One region of the Nonomuraea sp. B12E4 genome, then DNA from elsewhere that is predicted to be linked to it. Evidence: riboswitches for the same ligand, from Rfam matches in the RefSeq annotation. Region 1 holds a riboswitch; each other region holds the start of a gene.
The links. A riboswitch is a leader RNA that binds a small molecule or an ion and turns the genes downstream of it on or off. The one in region 1 is predicted to bind cyclic di-AMP.

Region 1 (7,687 bases):
CCGACCGCACCGTCGTGCTCACCGGTGGCGTACGCACCCCGTCCGACGCCCTGGTGGGCCCGGTGGCCGTGGCCGCGATCCGCCGCCTGCACGTGGACACGCTCTTCCTCGGCGTGCACGGGATGAGCGTGCGCGCCGGGTTCACCACGCCCAACCTGCTCGAGTCCGAGACCGACAGGGAGCTCGTGGCGGCCGCGCACCGGCTGGTCGTCCCCGCCGACCACACCAAGTGGAACACGGTCGGCATCAGCACCATCGCCGAGCTGACCGAGGCCGACGTGGTCGTCAGCGACGCGGGGCTGCCCGAGCAAGCACGCACCGAGCTGGCCGAACGGGCCGGAGAACTGATCATCGCGGAGGACTCGAGTTGAAACGCACCATCGCCCACCTGGCCGACGGCCGGGAGCTGATCTATTTCGACCGGCGGGACGACGCCGACAGGAGCGCGCTCGACCGGCGTCCGCTCGAGCCCCGGCCGGTGGCCTCGGAGCTGCGGTACGACCCGCTGACCGAGGAGTGGGTCGCGGTGGCGGGGCACCGGCAGACGCGGACGTTCCAGCCGGCGGGCACGGCGGCGGAGTGCCCGTTGTGCCCGTCGTCGGACACGCGGTCGACGGAGATCCCGGCCTACGACTACGACGTGGTGGCGTTCGAGAACCGTTTTCCCTCTTTTTCCGGAAATCTTGGGACTTATCACGATGTGGGCGGCTTGAGCGAAGCGCGGCCGGGGGTGGGCAGGTGCGAGGTGGTGTGCTTCACCTCGGATCATTCCTCCTCGTTCTCCCGGCTCTCTGACGCCCAGGTGGGCCTGGTCATGGAGGCGTGGGCCGACCGCACGGCCGAGCTGTCCGGGATCGAGGGTGTGGAGCAGGTGTTCGTCTTCGAGAATCGGGGTGAGGAGATCGGCATCACGCTCGCCCACCCGCACGGCCAGATCTACGCCTACCCGTACGTCACGCCCAGGACCAAGCTGCAACTCGGCGCCGCCGCGCGGCATCGGGGGCCGGGAAACCTGTTCGCCGACGTGCTGGCCGCCGAGCGGGCCGCGGGGACGCGGGTGGTGGCCGCCAACGAGCTGTGGACGGCCTTCGTGCCCGCCGCCGCCCGGTGGCCGTTCGAGGTGCACATCTACCCGCACCGGCAGGTGCCCGACCTGGCGGCGCTGTCGGAGGCCGAGCGGGTGGCGTTCGCGCCCCTCTACACCTCGGTGCTGCGGGCGTTCGACGGTCTGTTCGGGGTGGTGATGCCGTACATCTCGGCCTGGCACCAGGCGCCCGTGCGGCAGGACAGGGAGCTGGCGTACCTGCACCTGGAGCTGTTCAGCATCAGGCGCGCGCCCGGGAAGCTGAAATATCTGGCGGGCTCGGAGTCGGCGATGGGGGCGTTCGTCAACGACGTGCTGCCGGAAGAGGCCGCACGCATGCTTCGGTCACAGGTAGATCACTAATAGATTTCTAGTTAAGGTCGCATGACTCGCGATCTACCACTAATATCCCGATATGCACCGGCCGTAACGGTCGTTGCATGCCTAATCCCGGGCGTGTTGCCCGGGAGCCGGGGACCCATGCACCAGCGGGTGAATCCACGTACGTGGCAGGCGGCTCCCACGCCCGAACCCGTCAGCTAACTCGGCAGGCTGAGGGAGAGGAATGTCCTCTTGGCGGTATCGTCCCCCGCGACGCTTGCCATTGGTCTCATCACCGCCACCGCTGTCGCCCTCGGTCCGGCGACCGCGGCGTCGGCTGACCCCAAACCCACGGAAGCCCAGCTCCGCGCCCAGCTCAAGCAGCTCAACGGCAAGGTCGACAAGCTCATCGAGAAGTACAACCTCAAGCGGGTCGAGCTGGCCAAGGCACAACAGGCCGCCAAGACGGCCAAGGAGCGCCTGGCCGCCGCCGAGCGCACGCTGGAGACGTCCCAGCAGCGCGTGGCCGAGATCGCCAGGCTGCGCTACCAGAACGGCGACCCCTCGGTGCCCGCTTTCATGCTGCCGGAGAACGGCGCGGGGGCGGCCGTGATCGAGCAGCTCACGATCGAGCAGCAGGCCGTCGTGGAGTCCGTGGCCAGGGCCCGTGACGAGCGGAAGAAGGCCGCCGACGAGGCCGGCCGCCTGGCCACCCGGATCCGCGAGGACGCAGGCGAGGTGGCCGGGCAGCGCGACGACGCCGAGGACGTCATCAAGGACATCCGCGAGAAGCTCGAGGATCTCGTGCCGTTCGGGCCCGGCCGCAACGGCGACGGTAGCTGGGCGCCCGAACTGCCGACCGGCGCCGACAACATCACCGAGCGCACGCGGCTGATGCGGGCGCAGGTGCAGAAGAACTTCGCGCTGCCGTTCGCGGTGGGCTGCTTCCGGGCCGGCGCCAGCGGTGAGCACCCGCTGGGCCGGGCCTGCGACTTCATGATGAGCACGGGCGGCACGACGCCCAGCGGCGCCAACAACGCCCTGGGCGACCGCCTCGCGGAATGGGCCCTCAAGAACAAGGGCAAGCTGGGCGTCAAGTACGTGATCTGGAAGCAGCGCATCAACCTCGGCTCCGGCTGGCGCGCGATGGAGAACCGCGGCAGCATCACCGAGAACCACTACGACCACGTGCACATCTCGATGTTCTGAGCGCGCCGGCGGCTGATTCAGGTGAGGTCGATGACCGCCTTGCCGTGCAGGCGGCGCCCGAGGAGGGTGCTCGCGCGGATGGACGACGGTGGCGGGGCGTGGGTGACCCGCCTCGCGGCCGAGTTGCGAACGGTGTTCGCCGCCATCCCCGGCTCCCTGGCCCTCAGCGGAGCATGAATCCCGGCGGGGTGCACTTATGTACACCCCCGCCGGGCACCTAGATCGATTCTCCGCGGCGGCCTGGGAGCCTAGCGTCGGTGTCACGGCATTTAGAGGAGGCTGGAGATCATGACAAACGCACCGAGCCCCACCCGGCCCCGGAGGGCCCGCACCGTCGCCTTGTGGGCCCTGCAGGTGGTCGTGGCGGGGTTCTTCGTGATGTCGGCCCTGGGCAAGTTCGCGAACGCGGAGCCGTCCGCCTCGACGTTCGAGGCGATCGGGCTCGGCGACTGGTTCCGCCATTTCGTCGGCGTGCTGGAGGTGGTGGGCGCCGTCGGGCTGGTCGTGCCCCGGCTCGCGGGCCCGGCCGGGCTGGCGCTCGGCGGGCTGATGGTGTGCGCGACGCTGACTGAGCTGTTCCTGTCCGGCGGCACCATGGTGCTGCCCCTGGTCCTGCTGGTGCTCTGCGCGGTGATCGCCTGGGGACGCAGGGAGAGCACCGCCCGGCTCCGGGCCTCCGTCGCGGGCAGGTGACGCGGCATGGGCGGACGGCGGCCATGCTGTTGGGATGCGGCTCTTCGAGGACGACCCCATGTCCCGCCCGCTCACCTACCCCGGCCGGATCCCGGCGCGCCCCGGCGTCCTGGTGGACGACGCGTACGTGCCGCTGCGGGCCGCGGGGGAGGGGTGGCGGGCCGGGGGCGAACGGCTGGCCGACCTTCTGGCCCGCCTGGACCGCCCGCCGATGCGCCTGCGCCACCAGGTCGTCGCCGTCGGCTCCAACGCCGCGCCCAGCCAGTTACTGAGAAAGTTCCGCGATCACCGGGTACACCCGGTCGTCCCCATGACGATGGCCGACGTGCCCGGCATCGCCCCGGGCGTCTCCGCCCACGTGAGCCGCTGGGGCTACGTGCCGGCCGCACCGATCGAGACCCCCGGCGAGACGTCCAGGCTGTTCGTGCTCTGGCTCGACGAGGTCCAGCTCGCGGCCCTGGACCTCACCGAGCCCAACTACGACCGCCGCACACTCGCCCTGAACGGCTCGCGAGCCTTCGTCTACACGGGCCGGCACGGCTGCCTGGCCGACGCCCGGGGCCGCCCCCGCCGCCTGACCCCGCAGCGGACCCTCATCCAGGACCTCCTGGACGAATCCCCCGAGCTACGGCACCTGTGCGGCGACACCCCCGACGACTTCGTGGCCAACGTCAGGGACGCCACGGTACGGGAGGCGGTCCACCGCCTCTTCCAGGCGAAAAGCCAGGTGAGATCAGGACCGGTCACCGGGTAGGGTCGGATCCCGTGATCGATACCCGCGTCCCTCCACCCCTTGTCGGCGACGAGCTGACCGTGCTCAACAACTGGCTCGAATGGCACCGCGGCACGCTGGCCGTCAAATGCGCGGATCTGTCGGACGAGCAACTGCGCCGGCGCTCCGCGGAGCCCTCCACCATGTCGCTGCTCGGGCTGGTCAGGCACATGGCCCACGTCGAACGCACGTGGTTCCGCCGGGTCCTGGACGGCGAGGACATCCCCAAGCTCTGGGGCAAGGACGTGGACAACGACGCCGACTTCAACGACGTCGACACCGCCTCCGTCGAGGAGGCCTTCACCACCTGGCGGGCCGAGATCGACCGGGCCCGTGCCATCTCGGCCACCAAGCCCCTGGACGCGGTCGGCGACCGTAACGGCCAGGACTGCACGCACCGCTGGATCCTGGTGCACATGATCGAGGAGTACGCCAGGCACAACGGCCACGCGGACCTGCTCCGCGAACGTATCGACGGCGCCACCGGCGACTGACGCTTCCGGCCAACTGAAGCGCCCTTCAAAACCCTTCAACAACTTCATCCTGTACGGCTTCGCCGGGCCGACCGCCACCCGCCGCACGTGGCCGGGGGCCTCCAGGAGAACGGCCGCTGACCGGCCCGGGGCGGGGCGCCGTTAGGTGCGCCCCGCGGGCCTCCTCCATGGTCGAATTTTGACCGCGGGATTCCGGGCCACGTTTGAACGGCGCTGTGAAAGGCCGCTCCGGAACGCCGCTGTGAAAGGCCCGGGGTCAGGACTCCGTGCGGAACAGCGCCCACACGGCCTTGCCGCCGCGGGCCAGTGGGTCCCAGCCCCAGCACTGGCTGTAGGTTTCGACGATGTAAAGGCCGCGCCCGTTCTCGGAGATGAAATCCGGCTCCTTGGGGCGGGGCACCTCGTCGCTGGGGTCGGCCACCGCCAGCAGCACGTGCGGCGCGACCCGCATCAGCAGGAGCTGGATCTCGCGCCGCCCGCCCGCGTACATCGCATACCTGACGGCGTTCGTCACCAGCTCCGAGACCACCAGCGCGGCGTCGTCGCCCAGTTCGGGCACGCCCCATCGGCGTAGCGTCGAGCGTGTCACGTCACGGGCGGTTTTGACCGAGTCGGCCTGAAAGGGCAATGGGCACGAAGTCGTGTACGGCTTCCCGCCCATGAGAAGGCGGTCGAAGCCCACGTCCCGGGTGATCTGCAGGCAATCGGCAGTGGCCAGAGGATCGCCCACCATGCCGCAGATACCTCCCCGTTCGGTCATCGTAAGTGCATGTTTTGCCCAATATCCCACTATGCACTAAGCCATCATGGGTCACGATCGCTGCAGCTGCAAGACCCAAATGCACGTGCAGCTGCAACGTGCAGGTGTAAGCGGCGTTTTGGTGCATAGGTATCCGAACCGGACACGGGGCTGAGACCTTGTCATACCCGGCAATGTGGTGTCACTGTGTGTGCGGACCTTGATAGGAGGCAAAGTGACGCAGAACCAGCCGGGTTCCGGACCGACGGCGCTGCGCATCCTCCTGGGCTCCCAGCTGCGCAAGCTCAGGGAAGCGAAGAACGTCACTCGTGAGGAGGCGGGCCACCTCATCCGTGGCTCGGAATCCAAGATCAGCCGCATGGAGCTGGGCCGAGTGGGGTTCAAAGAACGCGACGTGGCGGACCTCCTGACCCTGTACGGGGTCGTGGACAACCAGGCCCGCTCCGCCGTACTCGAGCTGGTCGCCACCGCCAACGAGCCTGGTTGGTGGCACCGGTTCAACGATGTCCTGCCCACGTGGTTCCATGCGTACGTCGGCCTTGAAGAGGCCGCGGCCAGGATCCGGACCTACGAGGTCCAGTTCGTGCCGGGACTTTTGCAGACCAAGGAGTACGCAAGGGCTGTGGTGACCGCCGGAGCGGCGGGCATCGGAGCGGAGGAGATCGCCAGGAGGGTCGATCTCCGACTGGAGCGCCAGCGGATGTTCGACAGGCCGGATGGGCCGGTGTTCTGGGCAGTGATCGACGAGGCCGCGTTACGGCGGCCCATCGGTGGTGCGGAGGTCATGAGGGCTCAGATCGAGCACCTCATCGAGCTGATGCGCCAATCATGCATCACGATCCAGGTCATGCCGTTCAGCTTCGGCGGACACAGCGCGGAGGGCGGGGCGTTCAGCATTCTCCGCTTCCCCGACCCCGACCTGCCGGACGTCGTGTACGTCGAACAGCTCGCCAGCGCTCTCTACCTCGACAAACGCGAAGACGTGGATCGTTACACCGAGGTCATGGAGCGACTCTGCTCCGTGAGCACCACCCCGGATGAGACGATCGAGCTGTTGCGGGCAATCGCGGACGACTTCTGACGACCGGTTTCGAGTGATCGCGGAGGAGTTCTGACGGTCGTGGCGTCGTTGTTGGGTACGCATCTGCCCTAGACTGGCCATCGGCGTTGGATCCCGCCGTTGCGGAGCATGCCCAACACCGCTCATGTGGGCGCGGCGCGTGAGCCCGTACCGATGGACGCGCCCGCGATCACTCGAAGCTTGATCAAGGAGACCATTCCGTGAAGACCGCTGTCGAGGAGCTCAGCCCGACCCGGGTCAAGCTCACTGTCGAGGTGCCGTTCGACGAGCTGCGCCCCAGCATGGATGCGGCGTACAAGAAGGTCGCGCAGCAGGTGCGCGTCCCCGGGTTCCGTCCTGGCAAGGTTCCGGCCCGCATCATCGAGCAGCGGTTCGGCCGGGCGGTGGTGCTGGAGGAGACCCTCAACGACGCGGTGCCCAAGCTGTACGGCCAGGCGGTCGACGAGGTTGACGTGTTCCCGGTCAGCCAGCCCGACATCGAGGTCACCAAGATCGACGACGGCGAGCAGATCGAGTTCACCGCCGAGGTCGACATCCGGCCCAACTTCGAGGTCCCCGACTACGCGGGCACCGAGGTCACGGTCGACGCCGCCACGGTCTCCGACGAGGACGTCGACGCCCAGCTCGACGCGCTGCGCCAGCGCTTCGCCACGCTGACCGGGGTCGAGCGGCCCGCCGCCGGCGGCGACTTCGTCGTCATGGACCTGCGTGCCGAGATCGACGGCGTCAACATCGAGGAGCAGCAGGCCAGCGAGGTCTCCTACGAGGTGGGCGCCGGCTCCGTGCTGCAGGGCCTCGACGACGCGCTCGAGGGCATGTCCGCGGGCGAGGAGAAGAGCTTCAAGACCGAGCTGGTCGGCGGCGAGAACGCCGGCGAGGAAGCCGACGTGATCATCAGCGTCAAGGCGGTCAAGGAGAAGGTCCTGCCCGAGCTGGAGGACGAGTTCGCCCAGCTCGCCAGCGAGTTCGACACGCTCGACGAGCTGAAGGACAGCATCCGCGAGCAGGCCCGCCGCACCAAGCTGATCGACCAGGTCGTGCAGACCCGCGAGAAGGCGCTCGACGCGCTGCTCGAGAAGATCGACATCCCGCTGCCGGAGAGCGCGCTCAAGGCCGAGATCGACGCCCGCAAGCACAATCTCGACCACCAGGTGGCCGAGAGCGGCCTGAGCCGGGACGCCTTCTTCCGCCTCTACCAGACGACGGAGGAGGAGCGCTTCGCCGAGTTCGAGACCAACTCCGCCAAGGCGCTCAAGGTCGGCTTCGTGCTCGA
Region 2 (7,687 bases), on a different contig from region 1:
CCCCCGGGCCGCTCCACCCCCGCGGGGCTCGCGCCGTCGCCGGGCCGTTCGGTGCTCGGCCGGGCGGTGTTCGGGGTGTCGGTGGCGGCGGGGGATGGAGCGCCGGGATGGGCGCCCTCCTGCGATGGGTCGTCCGTTTCTCGCCGTTCGCTCATCTGCCTCCCCCTAACGTGAGCTCTTCACGCGAGCCGGTCCCGCACGTAGTCGCGCCACCGTGCCGTCAGCGTGGCCGTGGAGAGCCCCAGCGAGGCGAGTGCCTCCTCGACGCCGGTCGCCCGGGCCGCGCGGTAGAGCCTCACCAGAGTCTCCTCACCGAACCGGTCAGCCAGGAACCGACACGCCAACCAAGCCTCTTGGTACGCCCGCGCAAGCCGTGCGGGGTCCCGCCCGTCCACCGCAAAAGCCGCGGGTCCGGGCAAGGCACTAGGCAGGCGCCCGGCCCGCACCTCGGCGGCGAGCTCGGCGGCCGCCGTCTTCACGGGAAGCCCGGCGTCACGGTAGCCCACGTAGTCGGCCAACCCCTCGTAGAGCCAGGTGGGCAGACCGTCGGTGCCCGCCACGACGTGCGTGAGCTCATGGGTGAGGACCACATCCTTGCCCGTGGAATTGAGCATGGCGAAGAACTCGGGCACGATGATCACCCGGCCGCCGTCCGCCACCGCGGCCAGCCCATCGACGTGCTCCACCCCGGCCAGCTCTGCGGCCTCACGTGCGGTCCGCGGAACGACCACCAGGGGAAGCACCGGCCCGCCGAGCACACTCGCCACCCGCCGCCCGGCCGCGTCGGCCCTGCGCGCCAACTCGTCGAGCGAACCGGGCGCGGCGCGGTGGCCGACGACCAGCGAGTGCTTCCCCCGGGACACGGTCATGCCGTCGGACCAGCGGGCACGCAACCCGGACGGAACGACGGGGACCGAAACCCCGCCGGGGACCGGGCTACGGGCGGGGCTGGAAGTGCCGGCGGGACTTGTGGCCGCCGTCCCGCTACCGGTGGAGGTCAAGGTGTCGGTGGGGACGCTGGCGGTGGTGATGAAGGCGAGGAGCAGTAGCCCGGTCGCCACGCCTGGTCGCCTCACCTGCACGGACACGCTGCCCGATCGTAGTCGGCCCGGACCATCGCCTGCGCCCTCTCCCGGTCGGTCCACTGCGCGTTGGTGCGTGGCTCCCTGTGTGGCTGTCGTGGGATAGGTACCCGAGAAGGCCGTAGGCGGCCCACATGTGGAAGCTTGAGGGGGCCCACACGTGGGAGCTCGGGCGGCCCACTGCTCGCCCGGTATTTCCGTGCGCCGTTACGGCGGGCCATGGGTGGCGGTCAGCGGGCGTCTCCCTGGACATGGCCGGCCACGTACGGCGGGTGGCGTGACGTCGGCTTGCCGTACAAGATCGTGTTTATGAACGTGCCGTACAAGATCGCGTTTATGAAAAACAGCGGCCCCCGCCCAAGCGACGGGCGGGGGCCTGCACTACATGCCGGGGCGGACCGCGCCGACGAACGACGACCTACGCCATCCGTCCAGTTTTTCGATGCGCACCCGTTCGCCCGTCCGCGGCGAATGGATCATTCTGCCCTTGCCGACGTACATGCCCACGTGGCCGAGCCCGCTGAAGAACAGCAGATCACCCGGCTGGAGATTCCGCCAAGAGATCTTGGTCCTGGTGCGGACGAACTGGCTGCTCGCCACGCGCGGGAGTTTCACTCCGGCCTTGCGCCAGGCGAACTGGACAAGACCGGAGCAGTCAAACGAACCAGGGCCTGTGCCTCCATAACGGTACGGGTCACCGATCTGGTTTTTGGCCACGGCGACGGCCTTGCGGGCCTTCGCTTTCTGACGGGCGACCCTGGCCGTGCTCGAGGTCGCGGCGGTTGAGGCCACCGCGGCCGTGGAGGTCCGGGCCGAATCGCTTGTCGTCTCCGCCTGAGCCGTCGGGGCATGGAGGACCAAACCTCCGGCCGTCACGGTCATCGTCAGCGCTACACCACTCAGGGCAAGGCGGGACAGACGGGGGTTTTGCAGGGAATCAGACAGGATTTCTCCTTGTGTCTTCCACGAATGCCTACCGGGTTAGCTGACGGATTCGGGCCTGGAAGTAGCCCTACGGCGCGATATGCGCGCCGATTCACCCCTGATCCCTTGGGGAATGTGGGATCGCTGGGTCCCCGGCTCCGTGCCTCCTGGCTGCACGGATTCGGCGGGTCGCCGCCCGACTTATGTGTCTGAATGGTGATATCGACGGCGACCAGCGGATCTTTATCTGTCTCACATCGGAGGGGACCGATGCCGGTTCGCGGCGACATGGCTTGTGCACCGCGACGACGCCAGAAGCTACGCCGAAAGGTCAAGGATCAGCAAAGCGACAGTCATGCTGTAAAGATCAAATAAAGGGGCCAGTAAAGGCAGAAGTCCCTGCTGGAGCCCCAAGCGCCGTTATCAAAAAGTGACCCTGCTCACACTTCTGAACACAGCGCCCTGTCAGGTGCCGATTGTCGCTTTTGTCACAGCTTTCACGCTTCTATCGCGAGCCCCACTCGTGGGAACGCTCCCGCGCGCAGCCGTACGCCCATCGGCGCGGCCGGATTCGGAATGGAGACCGGAGACCTACTATCCGACATAGTTGAAGAGGGCATGCCTGCGACACAACGCGACACGACAAGAGGACCTGGAGTAGCCCGAAAAGCGCCCCACCGCCGACCGAAACGACCTGCCGACAGGCTCCTCAGCCGGAAACCCGCACCAAGGCGGACGTTACGGGCGGACGGCGCCGACGATGGAGCGAGCGTTGCCGGAGAGCGGGACGACCTTGACCACGTCCCCGGTCTGCGGAGCGTGGACGATCTTCCCGTTCCCGGCGTAGATGCTGACGTGCCCCAGCCCTTCGCTGAAGATCAGGTCACCGGGCCGGAGAGAGCTGAGGGAAACCTTGCGGCTGGCCCCCCACGCCCACTGCTGCCACGTCGTACGGGGCAGCGACACCCCGGCCGCCCGCCAGGCCGCCTGGGTGAGCCCCGAGCAGTCGTAACCCCCCGGCCCCGTCCCGCCGAACACGTACGGCTTGCCCACCTGCGCGAACGCGAACCGCAGCACCGCTGCGGCGTTACCCGAGGCCGGCCCGGTGTACTGGATGCCGGTGCTGTTCGGGTTGCCCTGGTTGTAGGCGCCCAGCTTCTTCAGCAGCTTCTTCTGCTGGACGATCAGCTTGAGAACCTCCGAGCGCTCCTTCTCGACGGAGTCGCGCTCCTTGTCCGCCGACTGCAGCGCTTTCTGAGCCTTGTCCCGGTCGGCCTTCAGCCCGCGGTTGGCCCGGTCGAAGGCCGCCAGTTTCTGGGCCCGCTCCCGCGACAACTGCTCGGCCAGCGCCAGCCCCGCCAGTCGGTTCTGGGGGTCGGTCGTGCCGACCAGCCCCGGCCAGGAGGTGACGTCGTTGCCCATCGTGTAGGTCTCGACGGCCATGTTGATCACCTGAGCCCGCAGGTCCGCGACCGTCGCCAGCTTGCGCTTGTAGCTGTCGTTCAGCTCGGTGTAGGAGGTCTTGGCCTTCTTGTAGCGCTCATTGGCCGTGTTGAACCGGTCGACGACCTTGTCAGCCTGATGGTTGAGCTTGTCGAGCTTGGCCTTCGCCTGCCCGATCGTGGGCTTCGGGTCGGCCCCCGCGGGGCCCGTCGGCAACAGCACCAGGCCGATCGCGAGACCAGCGGCTACCGGCACCCGGCCAAAACTCACAGCGTCGCCTCCCAGGGATTATATCTGGGGCGAAATAGTACAGAAGTGGCCGGTGAGGTTGCCCTAAATCCAGCGAAAACTCAGCAACTCGTAACTTAGCCGCGGCCCAGTCTTCGCAGCAGCAAACCAGACGTAACGGGTCTGGCGCCCATCCGCCTGACGGACTCGGCGACCTCGCGGTCGGACGAGACCACGGCGATCGCCCGGCCGGGCGGCTCGGCGCGTACGAGCTGGCGGATCAGGTCGTCGGCGATCTCCCCCGGCGCGCTGAACAGCACCCGCACCCCCCGCGGCGCCACCACCTGCACCGGCGAGTTGAGCTCCGCGCCGTCGAACACCACGGTCACCTCGATCCTGGTCTGCGCCACCAGCCCGCCGAGCCCGGCCATCAACCGGTTGCGCTGGTCGGCGAGGGTGAGCGTGCCGTAGCCGGTCTTGGTGACGTTGTAGCCGTCGATGATCAGGTGCACCTGCGGCAGCGCCAGGAGCTGGTCGAGGAGTTGCGGGTCGTCGTCGGCCAGGGCACGGGCGGGCACGCCGCGCACGCCCGGGCGCTCGCCCGTGATCGCCGCGACCGAGTCGGCGGGCCGGCTGATCGTGCTGGGCAGGGCGAGCTCCCTGCGCAGCCCGGCGGAGGCGTCCTGCAGCGCGTCGAGCAGCACCCTGAGGCGTGCCTCCTCGATGCTCCTGCCCTCGCGGGCGGCCCGCCGCGAGGCCTCAAGCTGCTTCTCCACGTCGGCCAGCCGCTCGCGCAGCCGCCGCAGCTCCGCCTCGCCCGCGCTGCCCGCGGTCGAGGCGGCCAGCCTGGCCTCCTCCGCCGTCCGCTCCATCTCCTCGGCCCGGCGCATCGCGCTCTTGGCCCGCTCGCGGGCGTCGTGGAGCTTGCGGCGCAAGTCGGAGTTTTCCGCGCGGGCCGCCTTGATCTGCTCGCGCAGCCGGTCGGCGTCCTCCTTGGCGGTGTTCTTCTGGGTGGCGAGCTGCTCGCGCAGCCGGGCGACCACCTCCTCGCGCTCGGACCCCTCGGCGGCCACCGCCAGCTGCTCCAGGTCCGTACGGGCGGACTCGATCATCTCCGCCCACCCCGGCGGCCGGGTCAGATAGGCGGCCGCGGCCACCAGCACGGGATCGGCGGCGGGCGGGACGTTGCCGTCGGCCAGCGCCACGACCAGCTCCGGCCAGCCGGCCGCCACCGACTCGGCGACCAGCTCGCGGAACTTCTTGTCGTTCTCGAGCTGCGCGGCTATGGGCGCGCTGCCCAGCTTGGCCCTCTTGCGCGGATCGAACTTGGCGATCCCGCGCAGCGGCGGCGGGATGGAGGCAGCGGGCACCGACCCCAGAACCTGGGCCGCCAGATCGACGACATTCACCCGCACCTGCTCGGGAAGCGGGCGAGACAGGCCTTCACCCGCTGAACTCATCCCACTTGTCCCTTCGTGACATGCCCTTTCAGACAAGGGTACGGCTGCCGCGTACCTGACCGTAACGGCCACCTGAATATGGACAAGCGCTTGGTGGGGGTTGTACGACTGTCCCAGGACAGGTGTTCACCCTGGAGGCGGACCGTGACCGACCAGATGCGTACCTCCACCCGCGACCTGGAAAAACTTCGCCGGCAACTGGCCGGCTGGCTCGGCGACCGGCTCGGGGAGACCGCCACGGTGTCCGAAGTGTCCAGACCGTCGGAAAACGGTATGTCAAGCGAGACCCTGTTCTTCACCGCCACCTGGAGTCAGGGCACAACGCGCTGCGTAGCCAGGCTGGCACCTGCGGTAGAAGCCGTTCCCGTCTTTCCCGCCTACGATCTGCGGGCCCAGTTCGCGATCATGCTACTGGCCAGGGAAAAAGCTGGGATCCCAGCGCCGCGGGCCCTCTGGTTCGAGCCCGAACCCGGACCGCTCGGCACGCCGTTCTTCGTCATGGAACGCGCGGACGGTGACGTGCCGCCGTACACGTTCGGGGGCTGGCTGCACGACGCCGCCCCGGCGGACCGGCGCAGGCTGCAGGAGGCGAGCGTGGCGCCTCCGCCACGGCCTCATCATGGCCAGGATCTGGCAGCGCAGGATCCACTTCGGCGAGCAGCCCAGCCCCGCCGACCCCGACGGCCTGGTGCTGCACCGGGCCACCATCGAGGAGCTGCCGGCCCGCTGACCGTCACTCCCCGGCGTCGTAGACCAGCAGCGCGACCTGCACCCGGTTGTTGAGGTCCAGCTTGGTCAGGATGCGCGACACGTGCGCCTTGACCGTCGGCACGCTCATGTAGAGCTCCCGCCCGATCTCGGCGTTCGACCTGCCCCGCCCCACGGCCAGCGCCACCTCCCGCTCGCGCTCGCTGAGCCGCCCGAGCAGCCCGCGCGCCCTGGCCGGGCGCCTCGCCGCCGACATCGCCGGCACGAACGCCCCGGCCCTGACCGGCCGGCCTGGCCCCACCCCGCCGCCGAACCACCCCACCAGGCCCGGCCTCTCCACGAGCGCCACCGTCCCGGTCGGGTCCGAGCTGGTCGGGTCCGAGCTGGTCGGGTCCGAGCTGGTCGGGTCCGAGCTGGTCGAGCACCCGGTGGCAGCGCGGCGCAGGCGGGTCGTGCGGGCGGTGGTGACGGCGGCGGTGCTGGCCGCGGGAGCGGGGACGGCCGCCTGGCTGCTGCCGGGACCGTGGCGGGCCTGGGTGTGGCTGGTGCCCGCGCTGGCCCTGGCGGCCGGGCTCCGGCTCGCCGTGTCGAGCGCCGGGAGCCTCGGGCACGCGCTCGGCGACCGGCACCTGATCTCCAGGAGCGGCGCGATCGTACGCCACACCGTTGCGCTCGACCGCGGGGGCATCTCCGGCTGGACGATCAGAGAGTCGTTCTTCCAGCGGCGTTCCGGCCTGCTGACCGTCTCGGCCACCACCGCCGCCGGCAAGGGCAGCTACGACGTGGTGGACGTGGGCCGCGGCGACGGGCTGGAGCTGGCCGCGCACGCCGTACCCGGCCTGCTGGAGCCCTTTCTGGTGCGGCAAAAGCAAAGAGCCGCGTGATCCCCGCTGCTTGCCCATGCCCCTGTACTGGACAAACACGATCTCGCGGCTCAACTGCTTGCTGAGATAACCGTATTTGTCCCACTTGCAGCCGGGTTGCAGCCTCTTTAACCCCGCATGCGAATCCCCTGTCAGGGCCGGCGATCCGCATCCCGCACTAGCTGCCCACCGGCTGCGCGTCCAGCTCCGCCAGGTACGCCCGGGCCAGGTTGAGCACACCGGCCACCGCTTCCTTCTCGGTCATGAACTCGACCTTGGGCGAGTTGGTCGGCTCGTCCTTGGGCCGCTGGTGCCCCGAGTAGTCGACCCTGATGACCAGCGACCCCTTGGATATGATCACCGTGGCGCTGGAGGCCGACACCTCGCCGTTCCTGGTCTGCACGAACTGCCGGTACGCCTCGTCGCCCAGCCCGTCGGCGTCGATCAGCTTGCCCCAGGTGATGCCGCCCATCGAGGAGTTCTCGGTGTTCTTGGCGCTGCCCTTGCCGCTGACGTAGTACGCCTTGGCCGCGGGCGCGTCAGGCTCCCCCGCCCGGTTGGAGAAGCGGTGCACGGTGATCAGCGCGCTGCGGATCTTCGTCTTCCCCGGCCCGCCGGGCAGCTCCCGGTTGAGCCAGCGGCACTCGGTCTGCTTGTCGCCGCCGTCCTCGACGCCGCGCGCGCGGGTGGTCGCCTCGGGCACGAGCCGGGTGGCCGTCTCTCCGATGGCCGTGCACTCCGCCGGGAACGCGGCCAGGACCGTCGGCGAGGGCGTCGCCTTGACGGTCGGCGTGGAGGGGGGCCGCGACTGCTCCGCCTTGGCCAGCACGTTGGGGTTCGCGGTCTGCCAGGCGGCCACTCCCTTGGCGAAATACCCGATCAGGGTGGAGACCTCGCGGATCGCGTTCGCCTCCGTGATGGACTGCGTGGTGTCGTTGGACAGGATCGCCGCGTCCTTGCGCTGCTGGCTCGCCTGGTA
Region 3 (7,687 bases), on a different contig from region 1:
CCGGTCCGAGGGGAATGCCGAGGGCCCGCCACGCCAGGAAGAACAGCGTCCAGGCCACCGGCATCACCAGGCTGAGGGGGCAGGGTGAGGGCGATCAGCGTGCCGATGCCGGCGGACCTGCGGTAGCGCTGGACGAAGCCGAGCACCAACAGGAAGTAGGGGCTCATCGGCGTGAGGGCGTTGGTGCAGGAGCCGGCGATGCGGTAGAGCGCCTCACCGCTGCCACGCGTACCCCCATGATGGGGCAACTATCGGTCTCGGCCGTTCGGGTACGGCATGGCTCGGTCCAGAAGTGGTAAAACCTACGGGATAAATATCCCATAAATCGACTCAATGGGAAGTTTGGGGGTATTCGATCAGTTGGACGTGTGAGTGCCGGGAAAAACACACCCGCCCGGCACTCACACCAAGGAGGACGTCATGTCTGTCCAGCACTATCTGGCGGCTGCGATCGTCGTCACAGGTCCCTACCCGAACCCGAGGGACAGGGGCGCCTACAGCAGAAGCGCCCGCCGCCGGCGGCGCCGCCGCTGATCCGCGGGTGGACCTGACGTCACGGCGATGACCATGACACCTTGGCGGAGCGACGCCAGGACGTACGCGACCTTGACGCCGCTCCGGACATCACTGACGGCGGACCTGCTCATCACGGGCGACTACGGGCGATGGCGCAACGGTGGCGGTACCTGGTGATCGCGGGGGCGATCGGGCCCGTCACCACCATGAAAGCGGCTAGTTCGGGCGTGCATGGGAGCACGCCGCCGGCCAGTCGATACGCGGCCCCACCCCCGGACTCCACAAGGAGCCCAGGGGTGCGCGGCGGTTCAGGGGGTGTAGACCGCTCAACGTACGCCGCGCGGTCCAGCGCTCGCCGCCCAGGGTGACACCCGCTCCATGCGCGAACATGCTCGGCTTCGACGACTTCAACAAGCTCATCGGCCTGGACGAGCACGCCACCCTGGAGGAGCGCTACCAGGCGCCGGACTGAGCGGTCGGCGGTCAGGCCGTCTGGCGGCCCAGGCCGCGCAGCTGGCTGGGAGTCAGCGTCGAGACATCCTGGTCGATGGGCGACTCGGAGTACTGGTGGATGGTCCAGGACTTCCAGTCGGCGGGCGGGGTGACCGTCCCCCTCTGCTTGCCGTAGTGGGCGACCCACAGCGGGTACTCCGACAGGCCGTGGCCGTAGGTGTCGGCGAAGCGCCAACTGCTGTAGAACATCGGGGCGACGCCGGTCTTGTCCTTCACGTACGACAGCCAGGTCCTGGCCCAGTCGTTGACCTCGGAGACGGTCTTGCCGTCGGTGGTCTCCAGGTCCAGGACCAGCAGGTCGCCGCGCTTGGCGGGCTGGGCGTTCACCGTGGCCAGGAAGAAGTTCGCCTCGGCGATCGGGTTGTTGCGCGGGTGACCGTAGTGGTACGCCCCGCGGACGATGCCCTTCTTGCCCAGCTCCTGCCAGTGCCGGGCGAAGGAGGCGTCGCGGAAGTCGAGGCCCTCGGTGGCCTTGATGATGCCGAACTGGGCGGAGCTCGTGGTCCAGTTGTACAGCGGCTGGTGGTTGGAGATGTCCTGGCCGTAGGTGAGCTGCCCTGGCTGCGCCTGGGCCGCGGGCACCAGCGGCTCGTCGTTGTCGGTGACGGACGCGAGCGCGGTGCCGGCCGCGGCGGCGGTCGTGCCGGCCAGGAGAACGCCGGCGATGGCGAGGCTGAAGCGTTTGCTTGGGTTCAGCATGAGGGCGGTGACTCCTTGCTTCCACGCGCCTACCGGGTTAGCTGACGGGTTCGGGCCTGGAAGTGCCCTACGCCCGCCGGTCTGAGCCGGCGGGCGATTCACCCCCGAAGATGGGTCCCCGGCCCCGCACCGAGTGCGGATTAGGCCTGGTCAACGAACTGGCAACACTACGACGAACGCTTGTCAAAGCATCGGCCGCGCTTGCCAAAAGGTATATATCGATACTTAAAGGTGGCAAGTAGGTCAAATGCGGCTGCGGTGGGTAACGTGCGGAAACCCCGGATCCGTAGGGGTTGTGGGCTCGGTAAAGAATCCTTGGGGTGTGTCGGTAAACGCCCTGTCGGCGGCATCCGAGGGGTCTCGGGATGCCCTGGTGACTGCCAGTCATGGTGCTTGTCATGTGGTACCGGTGTGCCAGCCGGGATTTCCGCGCCTTTCGTTGCACACTGGCTCGATGGGGGTGCGGGTCAGGGTCGAAGGCGTCGTGCAGGGGGTGGGCTTCCGGCCGTTCGTGCACGGGCTCGCGACCGGGCTGGGGTTGGCGGGGCTGGTGGGCAATGACGCCCGCGGCGTCTTCGTCGAGCTGGAGGGCGGCCGGCGGGAGATCGAGGAGTTCCTGCTGCGGCTGGAACGCGACGCGCCGCCGCTGGCCGCCATCGACCGCGTGACCGTCACCTCCGGCGTACGGGCGGCGCGGCCGGAGGGCGGGTTCCTGATCGTCGAGAGCGACCCCTCGGGCCTGTCCCGCGCACTGGTGTCGCCCGACATCGCCACCTGCGCCGACTGCCTGGCCGAGCTGGCCGACCCGGCCGACCGGCGCTACCGTTACCCCTTCGTCAACTGCGTCAACTGCGGGCCTCGGCTGACGATCGTGCGCGGGCTGCCGTACGACCGGCCGCTGACCACGATGGCGGGCTTCGCGATGTGCGCCGACTGCCGGGCCGAATACCACGATCCGGCGGATCGGCGCTTCCACGCCCAGCCCATCTGCTGCCCGGCGTGCGGCCCCCGCCTCAGCCTGGTCGGCGCGCCGGGCGAGCCACCGGCAGGCGCCGCCGGGGCCCTGGCGGGCATCGCGGGGGTGCTGGCGGGCACCGCCGAGGTCCTGGCCGGTGCCGCCGAGGTGCTGCGCGCGGGCGGGGTGCTGGCGGTCAAGGGCGTCGGCGGCTACCACCTGGCGGTGCCGGCCACCGACCAGACCGCCGCCGCCACACTGCGGCGGCGCAAGCGGCGGACGGACAAGCCGTTCGCGGTCATGGTGGCAGACCTGGACGAGGCCCGGCGGCTGTGCGAGGTGGACCCGGTGGCCGCCGACCTGCTCACCGACCGGGCCCGGCCTATCGTGCTGCTGCCCCGGCGCGCGGACGCGCATGTGGCCGACGCGGTCGCGCCGGGCAACCGGCGGCTCGGGGTGATGCTGCCGTACACGGCGCTGCACCACCTGCTGCTCGCCGAGGTCGCCGCGCCGATCGTGCTGACCAGCGCCAACACCGCCGACGAGCCCATCGCGTACGACGACCGCGACGCGTTCGAACGCCTGGCCGGCATCGCGGACGCGTTCCTCACCTACGACCGCCCCATCCACCAGCCCGCCGACGACTCGGTGGTGTGCTCCTTCCGGGGGCAGGCGATGCCGCTGCGGCGCTCGCGCGGCCACGCCCCGCGCCCGATCATGCTGCCCGGCCGGGCGCCCCGGCAGATCCTCGGCTGCGGAGCCGCGCAGAAGAGCACGTTCTGCCTGGCCAAGGGGCGGCGTGCGATCGTCTCCCCGCACCTCGGGGACCTGGCCGACTATGCCACCCTGCGCGCGTACACCGAGGGCATCGCCCGCCTCCAGACCCTGTTCGGCGTGCGGCCCGAGGTCGTCGCGCACGACCTGCACCCGGAATACCCCGCCACCAAGTACGCCATGGAGCTGCTGCCGGACGTGGCGCCGGTCGGGGTGCAGCACCACCACGCGCACATCGCCTCCTGCCTGGCCGACAACGGCGAGTCCGGCCGGGTGATCGGCGTCGCGTTCGACGGGCTCGGCTACGGCCTCGACGGCACGCTGTGGGGCGGCGAGTTCCTGCTGGCCGACCTGGCCTCGTTCGAGCGGGCCGGGCACCTGGCCCCGGTGCCGATGCCGGGCGGCGAGGCGGCGATCCGCCAGCCGTGGCGGATGGCCGCCGCCTACCTGGACGGGGAGGGCGACGCGCTGGCCGTGGCCCGGCGCAACGAGCGCTGGTGGGCCGGCGTGACCTCACTGGCGCGCAGCGCCGACGCGCCGCTGACGTCGAGTGCCGGCCGCCTGTTCGACGCCGTGGCGGCGCTGGTCGGCGTGCGGGACACGGTCGCCTACGAGGGGCAGGCCGCGATCGAGCTGGAGCAGCTCGCCGACCCCGCCGAGCGGGGCTCCTACCCGGCGGCCGTGTCGGACGGAGCGGGCCCCTTCGTGGTGGCCGGCGCGGACCTGGTGCGGGCTGCCGCGGCGGACCTGCGGGCGGGCACCGGCCCCGCCATCATCTCCGCCCGCTTCCACAACGGCGTGAGCGACCTCATCGTGGGCTGCTGCCGCCGGTTGCGCGAGGAGACGGGCCTTTCCGCGGTGGCGCTGTCCGGCGGCGTCTTCCAGAACCTGCTGCTGGCACGGCGCACGGTCGATCTGCTCGGCGAGGCCGGTTTCCGGGTGCTCACCCACACCCGGGTGCCACCCAACGACGGCGGCATCAGCCTCGGCCAGGTGGCCGTCGCCGCCGCCCGTGACCTGTACGGCGACCAGCCCACCCGAACGTGACGCGCCCGCGGGTGCGCCTCGACGCTGATCGGCCACGGCGAGCCGGAACAGCGATCAGTCAGGCTGGTCCTGGTGTGGCCACGGTGAGGCGCCGACCACGACCCCGTACAGGATGTGGTCGGCCAGCAGCGCCAGGCGTTCCGACACGGTGTGGTGGCGGTGCGGCAGGCCGAGTGCCGGGGCGACGACCGTCTGGAAGAAGGCCCAGAACGCCACTCCGTAGACCGGCCCGGCCCAGGCGCGGCCGCGCACCGCCCCCGGCAGCAGCCCGAACACCGCCCCGCCGACCGCCCCGACCCCCCAGTGGACCAGCTCGACCGCCGCCGGTCGGCGCTCGACGGGCAGCTCGCGGAGGACCTCAGGAGCGGTACGTTCGAGCAGAGCCTCCGGCGGCACCTTCCGCACTACTCCCAACGCCGTGGTGAACTGCCGCAGACCGGACATCGCCATGGAGCCGATCGCACCCCGCGTGGCGGCCTTCGGCAGGGACCGGCGAGGCCGAGTGGGTGGGCGTTTTCGCTGTTCATCCTGGTGGGCGGGATGGGTTGGGAGCGTCTGCGTCATGGTTTGCAACCTTCGTCAGCGCGGTATGTCCGCTACGTAGAGATGCAGAACGGCTACCGAAAGGCGCCGGTCTCAAACCTCTACAGCGGGCCAAGAAGGGGGCTTGGGCCATGACAACCACGCGAACTCAGACTGCCCTGGATGAAATCCACATCCTGTGGACATCGGAGGGCATGAGCTGCGATGGCGACACCGTGTCGGTCACCGCGGCCACGCTGCCGAGCATCGAGGACGTCCTGCTCGGGCTGGTGCCAGGGCTGCCCAAGGTGCACCTGCACAACAAGGTCCTGGCCACCGAGGTGGGCGACGCCTTCATGGCCGCCTTCCACCAGGCCGACCGGGACGAGCTCGGGCCGTACATCCTCGTGGTCGAGGGCTCGATCCCGAACGAGCGGATCAACGGCGAGGGCTACTGGACCTCCATGGGCAACGACCCGATCACCGGCGAGCCCATCACCGTCAACAGATGGATCGACCGGCTCGCGCCCAAGGCGTGGGCCGTCGTCGCGATCGGCACCTGCGCGACCTACGGCGGCATCCACGCGATGGCCGGCAACCCGACCGGCTGCATGGGCCTGGCCGACTATCTGGGCAAGGATTTCCGCTCCGCCGGCGGCCTGCCCATCGTCAACGTGCCCGGCTGCCCGGTGCAGCCGGACAACTTCATGGAGACGCTGACCTGGCTGCTCTACCAGGCGGCGGGCCTGGCCCCGACCATCCCGCTGGACGAGATGCTGCGGCCGACCTGGCTGTTCGGCAAGACCGTGCACGAGGGCTGCGACCGGGCCGGCTACTACGAGCAGGGCGACTTCGCCCGCGACTACAACTCGCCCAAGTGCCTGGTGCGCGTCGGCTGCTGGGGACCGGTGGCCAACTGCAACGTCACCAAGCGCGGCTGGATGGACGGCGTCGGCGGCTGTCCCAACGTGGGCGGCATCTGCATCGCCTGCACGATGCCCGGCTTCCCCGACAAGTTCATGCCGTTCATGGACGAACCCCCCGGTGCGTCGGTGTCCGTCGCGCTCAGCGGCGCGTACGGCTCGCTGATCCGGCGCCTGCGCGCGATCACCAACAACGCGGCCAACAAGGAGCCGAAGTGGCGCCACAACCGCCGCAGACTGACCAGCGGGTACGACCCGCGCTGGGGAAACTAGGGAGAGCGGCAAGGTGGCAACGCGTACCACGGGACGGCGCCAGAAGGCGGAGACCACGCGCGAGCTGGTGGAGATGTCCTGGGATCCGATCACCAGGATCATCGGGAACCTCGGCATCTACACCAAGATCGACTTCAAGAACCGCGAGGTGGTCGAGTGCAGGAGCACCTCGTCGCTGTTCCGCGGCTACAGCGTGTTCATGAAGGGCAAGGACCCGCGTGACGCGCACTTCATCACCAGCCGCATCTGCGGCATCTGCGGCGACAACCACGCGACCTGCTCGATCTACGCCCAGAACATGGCCTACGGCGTCAAACCGCCGCCGCTGGCCGAATGGATCATCAACCTCGGCGAGGCCGCCGAGTACATGTTCGACCACACCCTCTTCCAGGACAACCTGGTCTTCGTCGACTACTGCGAGCAGATGGTCAAAGAGACCAACCCGAACCTGCTGCGGCGGGCGGAGACGGCCGAGGCACCCCACGCCGCGATCCACGGCTACCGCACGATCGCCGACATCATGCGCGCGTTCAACCCGTTCAGCGGCGCGGTCTACCGCGAGGCGCTCCAGGTGAGCAGGGTCACCAGGGAGATGTGCTGCCTGATGGAGGGCAGACACGTGCATCCCTCGACGCTCTACCCGGGCGGCGTGGGCACCGTGGCGACGCCCCAGGTGTTCACCGACTACCTGGCGCGCCTGCTGAGGGTGCTCGACTTCGTCAAGAAGGCCGTCCCGATGAACGACGACCTCTTCGACTTCTTCTACGAGGCGCTGCCCGGCTACGAGGAGGTCGGCCGGCGGCGGGTGATGCTCGGCTGCTGGGGCGCCTTCCAGGACCCGGCGGCCGTCGACTACGACTACCGGAACATGAACGAGTGGGGCCGGCGGATGTTCGTCACGCCCGGCATCGTCCTGGACGGCGAGCTGCTGACCACGAAACTGGTGGACATCAACCTCGGCATCAGGATCCTGTTGGGCAGCTCCTACTACGACGACTGGCAGTCCGAGGAGACCTTCGTCACCCACGACCCGCTCGGCAACCCGGTCGACCAGCGCCACCCGTGGAACCAGACGACGCTCCCCAAACCACAGAAGCGCGACCTGGAGCACGGCAACTACAGCTGGGTCATGAGCCCCCGCTGGTACGACTCCCGCTCCGGCGACCACCTGGCCCTCGACACCGGCGGCGGCCCGCTGGCCCGGCTGTGGGCCACGGCGCTGGCCGGCGTCGTCGACACCGGTACGGTGCGGGCGACCGGCGACGGCGTGGAGATCAACCTGCCCAAGAGCGCGACCTTCCCCGAGATGCAGTTGACGTGGAACGTTCCGCGCTGGTCCAACACCATCGAGCGCAACCGCGCCCGCGCCTACTTCGTCGCGTACGCGGCCGCGATGGCGGTCTACTTCGTCGAGCAGGCCATGGCCGAGATCAGGGCCGGGCGCACGCAGGTGTTCACCGACTTC
Region 4 (7,687 bases), on a different contig from region 1:
CGCGGCGGCATCGTGGACGAGGGCGCGCTCTACTCGGCGATCAAGGAGGGACGCGTCGCGGGAGCGGGCCTCGACGTGTTCGCCAAGGAGCCGTGCACCGACAGCCCGCTGTTCGAGCTGGACCAGGTCGTCGCCACGCCGCACCTGGGCGCCTCCACGCACGAGGCCCAGGAGAAGGCCGGCACCCAGGTCGCGCGCAGCGTGAAGCTGGCGCTCGCGGGCGAGTTCGTGCCGGACGCCGTCAACGTCCAGGGCGGCGTGGTCGCCGAGGACGTCAAGCCGGGCCTGCCGCTGGCGGAGAAGCTGGGCCGGGTGTTCACCGCGCTGGCCGGCGAGGTCGCCACCAAGCTCGACGTCGAAGTGCGCGGCGAGATCGCCTCCCAGGACGTGCGGGTGATCGAGCTGGCCGCGCTCAAGGGCGTGTTCACCGACGTGATCGAGGAGCAGGTCACCTACGTCAACGCGCCGCTGCTGGCCAAGGACCGCGGCATCGCCGTGGAGCTGGTGACCAGCTCCGAGAGCCCCGACTGGCGCAACGTCGTGACCGTGCGCGGCGTGCTCGCCGACGGACGTCAGGTCTCGGTCTCGGGCACGCTCTCCGGCCCGCGGCAGATCACGAAGATCGTCGAGGTCAACGGCTACGAGATGGAGATCGAGCCGACGGCTCACCTGTGCTTCTTCACCTACACCGACCGGCCCGGCATCGTCGGCGTGGTCGGCCGCCTGCTCGGTGAGCACAGCATCAACATCGCCTCCATGCAGGTGGCCCGGGACGTCAAGGGCGGCAAGGCGCTCATCGCGCTGACCGTCGACTCGGCGATCCCGGCCGACGTGGCCGACCAGATCGTGGCCGAGATCGGCGCCGAGAGCGGCCGCTCGGTGGACCTGGAGGACTGAGCGACCCTGCTCCACAAAGGGGGCCGCCACCCGGATCACACCGGGGGCGGCCCCCTTGTTTGTCTCACGATACGAGATGCTAGGACATCCAACGAGACGCTCGGGGTACTGTGGTGGGGATATGCGCCAGGTTCTCGTACTCATTACCTGCCGCGGCGGGGCCTGTTAGGGCAGGTCGACGACCCGCCGCGGGGTGTGGCGATGCGTCGGCCGGTAAGCCCCTTTTCGTCCGGTCCGCGACCCGGACCACGAGGTCAGGCCCGATCGGATTCGCGATCGGGATCCGAGTCCCCATTGGCACGCTCGCGAAATGAGATGAGTCACATGTACGAGATGTATGCCGCCAACCGCGCCGAAGAGCACGAGGACCAGGCCGCCGAGGCCCTGCAGATCGCGCTGGACCGTCGGGACAACGGCGGCGCGCCCCAGAACTCCAGCCGGTAGAACCGGCCGACCGCTTCATCCCCGGCAGGGCCTTGTCGTCTGCGAGGCCGTGACCGGGCGGCCCCGCGGCGGCCCCGCGGTGGTGCCGCGGTGGTGCCGCGGGGCCGCGTCCGCTCACAGGGTGGCGGTGAGCATGGCAGGCGGTGGGTCGTTGTGTTGCTTCGTGGAGAGCCGTACGCCCTTGGGGTCGGGCCGGACGGCGCCCACGAACGCCTCCCTGCGCCAGTCAGAGAGCGGCTCCTCCTTGACCACGTCACCGGTGTGCGGCGCGTTCACCATGTAACCGGGTCTGGAGACCATCCCGACGTGCCCCAGTCCGTGGAAGAAGACCAGGTCACCGGGCTTGAGATGGTTCCAGGAGATCTTCCTGGAGAACGCGTTGTACTGCTCCGCCGCGGTTCGCGGCAGCTCGATCCCGGCGTGCGCGTACGCCTTGAGCGTGAGTCCGGAGCAGTCGTACCCGCTGTCGCTGGTTCCGCCCCAGACGTAGGGGATGCCGCGCTTGCGCATGGCGAAGTTGAGGGCGATCTTCCAGGCCGGCTTGGGCTGGCTCTTCTGCTGGACGTGCTTGACCTGGGGGCCGGTCAGCGTGATCGCGCCGGAGTCGGCGGCCTGGGGGCGGACGACGTCGGGGCTGTGGGAGGTGGCGGCCTGGGCGGGAGAGGCCAGGGCGAGCCCGGCGGCGGTGGCCGCAAGGCAGGTGGTGATGCGAGGCATGGTCTGTCCTTCCACGTGGCCTACCGGGTTAGCTGACGGGCTCGGGCCTGGAAGTGGCCCTACGGCGGCTGCCGACTCGCCCCAGGGGAGATTTGGGTCCCCGGCTCCACACAGCGGTGTGCGGATTAGGCTGGACGAACTCTAACGAAACGGTCAAAGCGTTGTAAACCACCTAAAATCGGACGTCCGAGAAATGAGATGGTGTGTTCGTCAGTCGAGACGAGCCGGTAAGGTACCGCCATGGAGTCGCGTAACATCCGCTTGGCCGTCATCCCCGGGGATGGCATCGGCACCGAGGTCGTGGCCGAAGGGCTCAAGGTCCTGGAGGCCGTCGGCACGAAGTTCGAGCCCACGCACTATGACCTGGGCGCCGCGCGCTATCACCGCACCGGTGAGACGCTGCCCGACGCGGTGCTCGAGGAGTTGCGCGGCTATGACGCGATCCTGCTCGGTGCCGTGGGCGACCCCAGCGTGCCGCCGGGCGTGCTCGAGCGCGAGCTCCTGCTCCGCATCCGGTTCGAGTTCGACCACTACGTCAACCTGCGGCCGGTCAAGCTGTTCCCCGGTGTGACGACGCCGCTGGCCGGCAAGTCGCCCGAGGACATCGACATGATCGTCGTCCGCGAGGGCACCGAGGGCCTCTACGCGGGCACCGGCGGCGTCATGCGGCGCGGCACACCCCACGAGATCGCCACCCAGGAGTCGCTCAACACCGCCCACGGCGTCGAGCGCGTGGTGCGTTACGCGTTCGAGAAGGCCAGGTCGCGCCCCCGCAAGAAGCTGACCCTGGTCCACAAGACCAACGTGCTCTCCTACGCCGGCGACCTGTGGCAGCGCACGGTCAACCGGGTGGCGGCGGACTATCCCGAGGTCACCACCGACTACAGCCACATCGACGCGGCCTCGATGTTCTTCGTGAGCCAGCCCGAGCGGTTCGACGTGGTCGTCACCGACAACCTGTTCGGCGACATCATCACCGACCTCGGCGCGGCCATCGCCGGCGGCATCGGCCTGGCGGCCAGCGGCAACATCAACCCCGAGGGCGCCGCGCCCAGCATGTTCGAGCCGGTGCACGGCAGCGCGCCGGACATCGCCGGGCAGGGCAAGGCCGACCCGACCGCGACGATCCTGTCGGTCGCCATGCTCCTCGACCACCTCGGGCTGCACGCCGAGGCGGCCAGGGTCGAGCAGGCCGTCGCCGACGACCTCGTGGACCGGCTGGCCGGCGGGGCGAGCCGCACCACCAGTGAGATCGGCGACGAGATCACCGCGCGAGTATCCGGCTAGGACCGCCTAGTCCCCACGAGCGCCTGGCGGTTCCCACGAGGACCTCCAGGCGCTTTTTCGTGTGCGGACCGGCGAACCACCCCATCAGCCGCTTGTCATCCCATATAGCGAGACAATAGGAAGGTACGCACCGCCCTCGGGCAGTGCCCCACTCCCACAGACTTCGGTAGATTGCGCAGAACCGCAGAGAGAAGGACCTCCGTCATGACCGTCGCTCAGAAGCTCAGCTTCGACGTGCAGCTCTCCGACCACGCTCGCACCGCTGCCGAGCGGGAGCAGGTACTGGCGAACCCCGGTTTCGGGACTTTCTTCACCGATCACATGATCTCCATCGACTTCACCGAGGGCCGCGGCTGGCACGACGCCCGGCTCGCGGCGTACGGGCCGCTCTCCCTCGACCCGGCCACCGCGGTCTTCCACTACGCGCAGGAGCTGTTCGAGGGGCTCAAGGCCTACCGGCAGAGCGGCGGCTCGATCGTGACCTTCCGCCCGTACGCGAACGCCGCCCGCTTCAACCACTCGGCCGTCCGGATGGCCATGCCGGAGCTGCCGGAGGAGACGTTCGTGGAGTCGCTGGAGCTGCTCGTCGAGACCGACAAGGAGTGGGTGCCCACGACCGAGGGGCACAGTCTCTACCTGCGCCCCTTCATGATCGCCACGCAGGCGGGACTCGGGGTCAACTACCCGTCGAAGACCTACCGGTACATGGTCATCGCCTCGCCCGCGGCCTCGTACTTCACGGGGGGTGTCAAGCCCGTCTCGGTCTGGCTGTCCACCGAGTACACGCGGGCCGCTCCCGGCGGCACCGGCTTCGCGAAGTGCGGCGGCAACTACGCGGCGGCGTTCGTGGCGCAGCGGCAGGCGGTGGCCAACGGCTGCGACCAGGTGGTGTGGCTGGACGCCCACGAGCACAAGTACGTCGAGGAGATGGGCGGGATGAACCTGTTCTTCGTCTTCGGCGACAAGCTCGTCACCCCGGCGCTGACCGGCACCCTGCTGCCCGGCATCACCCGCGACTCCATCCTGGCGCTGGCCGGCGAGCTGGGCCTGGAGGCGGAGGAGCGGCTGATCTCGGTCGACGAGTGGCAGGCGGGGTGCGCGTCCGGGGAGCTCACGGAGGTGTTCGCGTGCGGGACGGCGGCCGTGGTGACGCCCGTGGGCACGGTGAAGGGCGCCGACCGCGCCTGGACCGTCGGCGACGGCACGCAGGGCCCCGTGACGACGCGGGTGCGCGAGGAGCTCGTCGGCATCCAGTACGGCTCCCGCCCCGACACCCACAACTGGGTCCACAAGATCGTCTAGTCGGGGGCCGTGGGATCGCCCGTGCCGGCGGGCGGTCCCACCTCAGTGCTTCGTGATCATGGTCATGCCGTCCGCCCACGGCATCATGAGCACGCTCACCCGCGGATCCTCGATCACCAGCTCGTTGAACTCGCGGATCTCCACGGTCGTGGTCTCCTCGTGGGCGGGGTCGGCCACCCATCCCCTGCGCAGCGTGTTGTCCGCGATGATCAGCCCGCCCGGGCGCAGGCGGGCGACCAGCAGCTCGTAGTAGCCGGGGTAGTTGCCCTTGTCGGCGTCGAGGAAGGCCAGGTCGACGGTCTCGTCGAAGGCGGCGAGCGTCTCCAGCGCGGGCCCGAGCGTGAGCGTGATCCGGTCCTCGACCCCGGCCCGGCGCCAGTAGCGGCGGGCGATCGAGGTCCACTCCTCGCTCACGTCGAAGCAGTGCAGCCGGCCGCCGGTCAGCCCGCGGGCGATGCACACGGACGAGTAGCCGGTGAACGTCCCCACCTCCACGACCACCCGGGGCGCCGCCAGCCGGGTGATCATCGTGAGGAAAGCGCCCTGGTCGGGGGAGATCTGCATGCCCGCGGAGTCTCCGGTGGCGGCCGCGGTCTCCTTGGCCAGCTCCTCCAGTAGCGGGTCGGGTGAAGAGCTGTGAGTCTGGACATATTGCGCCACGGCGGGGTCCAGGAAGTATGCCTTCATACGGCCATTGTTTCCGTTTCCGGTAGGGTCTGCGCGATCAATGACGTGGGAAGTGGGCTGATGATGAAGCGGTTGGTAGCGGTCGCCGCGGCGTGCGTGGCGATCGCCGCACTCGGGGTGCTCGCGTTCTCGGAGCCGGGAGCGTCGCCGGACGGGGTGCGGCTGAGCCGCCAGGTCGACGGCAGCATGGTCCTGGCCGACCGGTCCAGCGACGCACCCGTGCTGGACCTGTACGAGGACTTCGACTGCCCCGTCTGCAAGGACCTGCACGCCAGGGTGGACGCCACCATCCGGCGGCTGGCCATGGAGGGCAAGGTCAAGGTCGTCTTCCACACCGTGACGATCTTCCAGGACGAGCCCATGCGCTCCAACTCCGTCCGCGCCGCCGCTGCCGCCCGCTGCGTGCCCGAGGAGAGCTGGCTGACCTTCCGCGACGAGCTGTACGCCATGCAGCCCGCGCCGCACGGCGTGGCCTCCGGGTTCACCGTCGAGGACCTGGCCAGCGCGGCCAGGCAGGCGGGAGCGGACGTGGACCAGTGTGTCACCTCGCAGTCGTACGCGAAGGACCATCTGGAGCAGACGGCGAAGGCAGGGCTGGAGGGCACCCCGACGGTGCTGCTCGACGGGCAGATGCTGGGCCAGGAGGCGTTCGACCCGGCGGCCCTCGAACGGGTCATCACCCAGGGCGACGGTGTCGTGGTGTAACGACACTCATCCCACAAGGTGAGATCGATGTGCCAGATGGTGACCACGTGTGGCAGACTGATGAGCACTATGTTCAGCGGTCTGCTCATTATCGGCAGGCGCGCCGGCTGACCAAGGGAGACCGCCGGCGCGCAGACCTCTCACGTCCGTGAGGGGTCTTTTTGTTTTCCAAGATCCGCAGAACCCGCGCAGACCCACCAGAACTCCAGAACCAGTCGAAGACTTCCGGAGAGAACCCATGGCCGACGACCGCTTCCACGTATACGACACGACGCTGCGTGACGGCGCCCAGCAGGAGGGGCTCAACCTGACTGTCGCCGACAAGCTCGCCATCGCGCGCCACCTGGACAGCCTGGGCGTCGGCTTCATCGAAGGGGGCTGGCCGGGCGCCAACCCCAAGGACACAGAGTTCTTCAGGCAGGCCCGAACAGAGCTCGACCTGAAGCACGCGCGACTAGCCGCGTTCGGCGCGACCCGCCGGGCCGGTGTGAAGGCCGCCGACGACCCACTGGTGGCCGCGTTGCGCGAATCCGGCGCGCCGGTCGTGACCCTTGTCGCCAAGAGTCACGACCGGCACGTGGAGCTGGCCCTCCGCACGACTCTCGAGGAGAACCTCGCGATGATCCGCGACACGGTCTCCCACCTGCGAGCGGAGGGCCAGCGGGTATTCCTCGACGCCGAGCACTTCTTCGACGGCTACAAGTCCAACCCCGCCTACGCCCTGGAGGTCGTCAGGACCGCCGCCGAGGCCGGGGCCGACGTCATCGCCCTGTGCGACACCAACGGCGGCATGCTGCCGGACGAGCTCGGGGAGGTCGTCCAGGAGGCGGCACGGACCAGCGCCCGGGTCGGCATCCACTGCCACGACGACACCGGTTGCGCGGTGGCCAACACCCTGGCGGCCGTCCAGGCCGGCGCCACCCACGTCCAGGGCTGCGCCAACGGCTACGGCGAGCGCTCCGGCAACGCCAACCTCTTCACGGTCGTGGCCAACCTCCAGCTCAAGCGCGGCTTCGACCTCGTACCCACCGGCGCGCTGGCCGACATGACCCGCATCGCCCACGCCATCACCGAGGTGACCAACGTCACCCCCAACTCCCACGCCCCCTACGTCGGCACCTCCGCCTTCGCCCACAAGGCCGGCCTGCACGCCAGCGCCATCAAGGTGGACCCGAACCTCTACCAGCACATCGACCCGGCCGAGGTGGGCAACGACATGCGCATGCTCGTCTCCGACATGGCGGGCCGGGCGTCGGTGGAGCTCAAGGGCCGCGAACTGGGCTACGAGCTGACCCCCGACCACACCAAGGCCCTGGTGGACCGGGTCAAGGACCTGGAGTCGCGCGGCTACACCTTCGAGGCCGCCGACGCGTCCTTCGAACTGCTGCTGCGCGACACCGTACACGGCCGGCGCAAGCGCCACTTCGAGGTGGAGTCCTGGCGGGTCATCGTCGAGCGCACGAAGGGCGGCGAACTGGTCAGCGAGGCCACCGTCAAGGTGCACGCCAAGGGCGAGCGGATCGTGGCCACCGGCGAGGGCAACGGCCCCGTCAACGCCCTGGACAAGGCCGTACGGCTGGCCCTTGAGCAGCTCTACCCGGAGCTGGCCAAACTGGAGCTGGTGGACTACAAGGTCCGCATCCTGGAG

Region 2: another riboswitch for cyclic di-AMP. It lies ahead of ABGB18_RS21880 (C40 family peptidase); the one in region 1 lies ahead of ABGB18_RS37820 (hypothetical protein).
Region 3: another riboswitch for cyclic di-AMP. It lies ahead of ABGB18_RS36565 (GH25 family lysozyme); the one in region 1 lies ahead of ABGB18_RS37820 (hypothetical protein).
Region 4: another riboswitch for cyclic di-AMP. It lies ahead of ABGB18_RS16940 (C40 family peptidase); the one in region 1 lies ahead of ABGB18_RS37820 (hypothetical protein).

What each region holds. Positions count from the first base shown of each region.
Region 1 is NZ_JBDPME010000025.1:6,678-14,364, reverse strand. Features, by position in the region: gene ABGB18_RS37830 (DeoR/GlpR family DNA-binding transcription regulator) at 1-371, shown strand, start outside; gene galT (galactose-1-phosphate uridylyltransferase) at 368-1,447, shown strand; cyclic di-AMP (ydaO/yuaA leader) riboswitch at 1,516-1,652, shown strand; gene ABGB18_RS37820 (hypothetical protein) at 1,658-2,614, shown strand; gene ABGB18_RS37815 (hypothetical protein) at 2,632-2,760, opposite strand; gene ABGB18_RS37810 (DoxX family protein) at 2,903-3,307, shown strand; gene ABGB18_RS37805 (hypothetical protein) at 3,342-4,061, shown strand; gene ABGB18_RS37800 (DinB family protein) at 4,073-4,573, shown strand; gene ABGB18_RS37795 (ATP-binding protein) at 4,830-5,306, opposite strand; gene ABGB18_RS37790 (helix-turn-helix transcriptional regulator) at 5,548-6,414, shown strand; gene tig (trigger factor) at 6,615-7,687, shown strand, end outside.
Region 2 is NZ_JBDPME010000009.1:147,844-155,530, reverse strand. Features, by position in the region: gene ABGB18_RS21890 (M48 family metalloprotease) at 1-155, opposite strand, end outside; gene ABGB18_RS21885 (hypothetical protein) at 180-1,088, opposite strand; gene ABGB18_RS21880 (C40 family peptidase) at 1,464-1,964, opposite strand; cyclic di-AMP (ydaO/yuaA leader) riboswitch at 2,038-2,203, opposite strand; gene ABGB18_RS21875 (C40 family peptidase) at 2,745-3,719, opposite strand; gene ABGB18_RS21870 (NYN domain-containing protein) at 3,815-5,086, opposite strand; partial or broken gene ABGB18_RS21865 (LuxR C-terminal-related transcriptional regulator) at 5,871-6,077, opposite strand; gene ABGB18_RS21860 (PH domain-containing protein) at 6,274-6,729, shown strand; gene ABGB18_RS21855 (hypothetical protein) at 6,887-7,687, opposite strand, start outside.
Region 3 is NZ_JBDPME010000023.1:21,310-28,996, reverse strand. Features, by position in the region: partial or broken gene ABGB18_RS36570 (AbgT family transporter) at 1-221, opposite strand, end outside; gene ABGB18_RS36565 (GH25 family lysozyme) at 1,000-1,728, opposite strand; cyclic di-AMP (ydaO/yuaA leader) riboswitch at 1,738-1,885, opposite strand; gene hypF (carbamoyltransferase HypF) at 2,183-4,504, shown strand; gene ABGB18_RS36555 (DUF6789 family protein) at 4,559-5,068, opposite strand; gene ABGB18_RS36550 (hydrogenase expression protein HypE) at 5,242-6,222, shown strand; gene ABGB18_RS36545 (nickel-dependent hydrogenase large subunit) at 6,236-7,687, shown strand, end outside.
Region 4 is NZ_JBDPME010000006.1:233,127-240,813, forward strand. Features, by position in the region: gene serA (phosphoglycerate dehydrogenase) at 1-897, shown strand, start outside; gene ABGB18_RS16940 (C40 family peptidase) at 1,456-2,058, opposite strand; cyclic di-AMP (ydaO/yuaA leader) riboswitch at 2,061-2,200, opposite strand; gene ABGB18_RS16945 (3-isopropylmalate dehydrogenase) at 2,299-3,345, shown strand; gene ABGB18_RS16950 (branched-chain amino acid aminotransferase) at 3,550-4,647, shown strand; gene ABGB18_RS16955 (O-methyltransferase) at 4,690-5,334, opposite strand; gene ABGB18_RS16960 (thioredoxin domain-containing protein) at 5,395-6,039, shown strand; gene cimA (citramalate synthase) at 6,278-7,687, shown strand, end outside.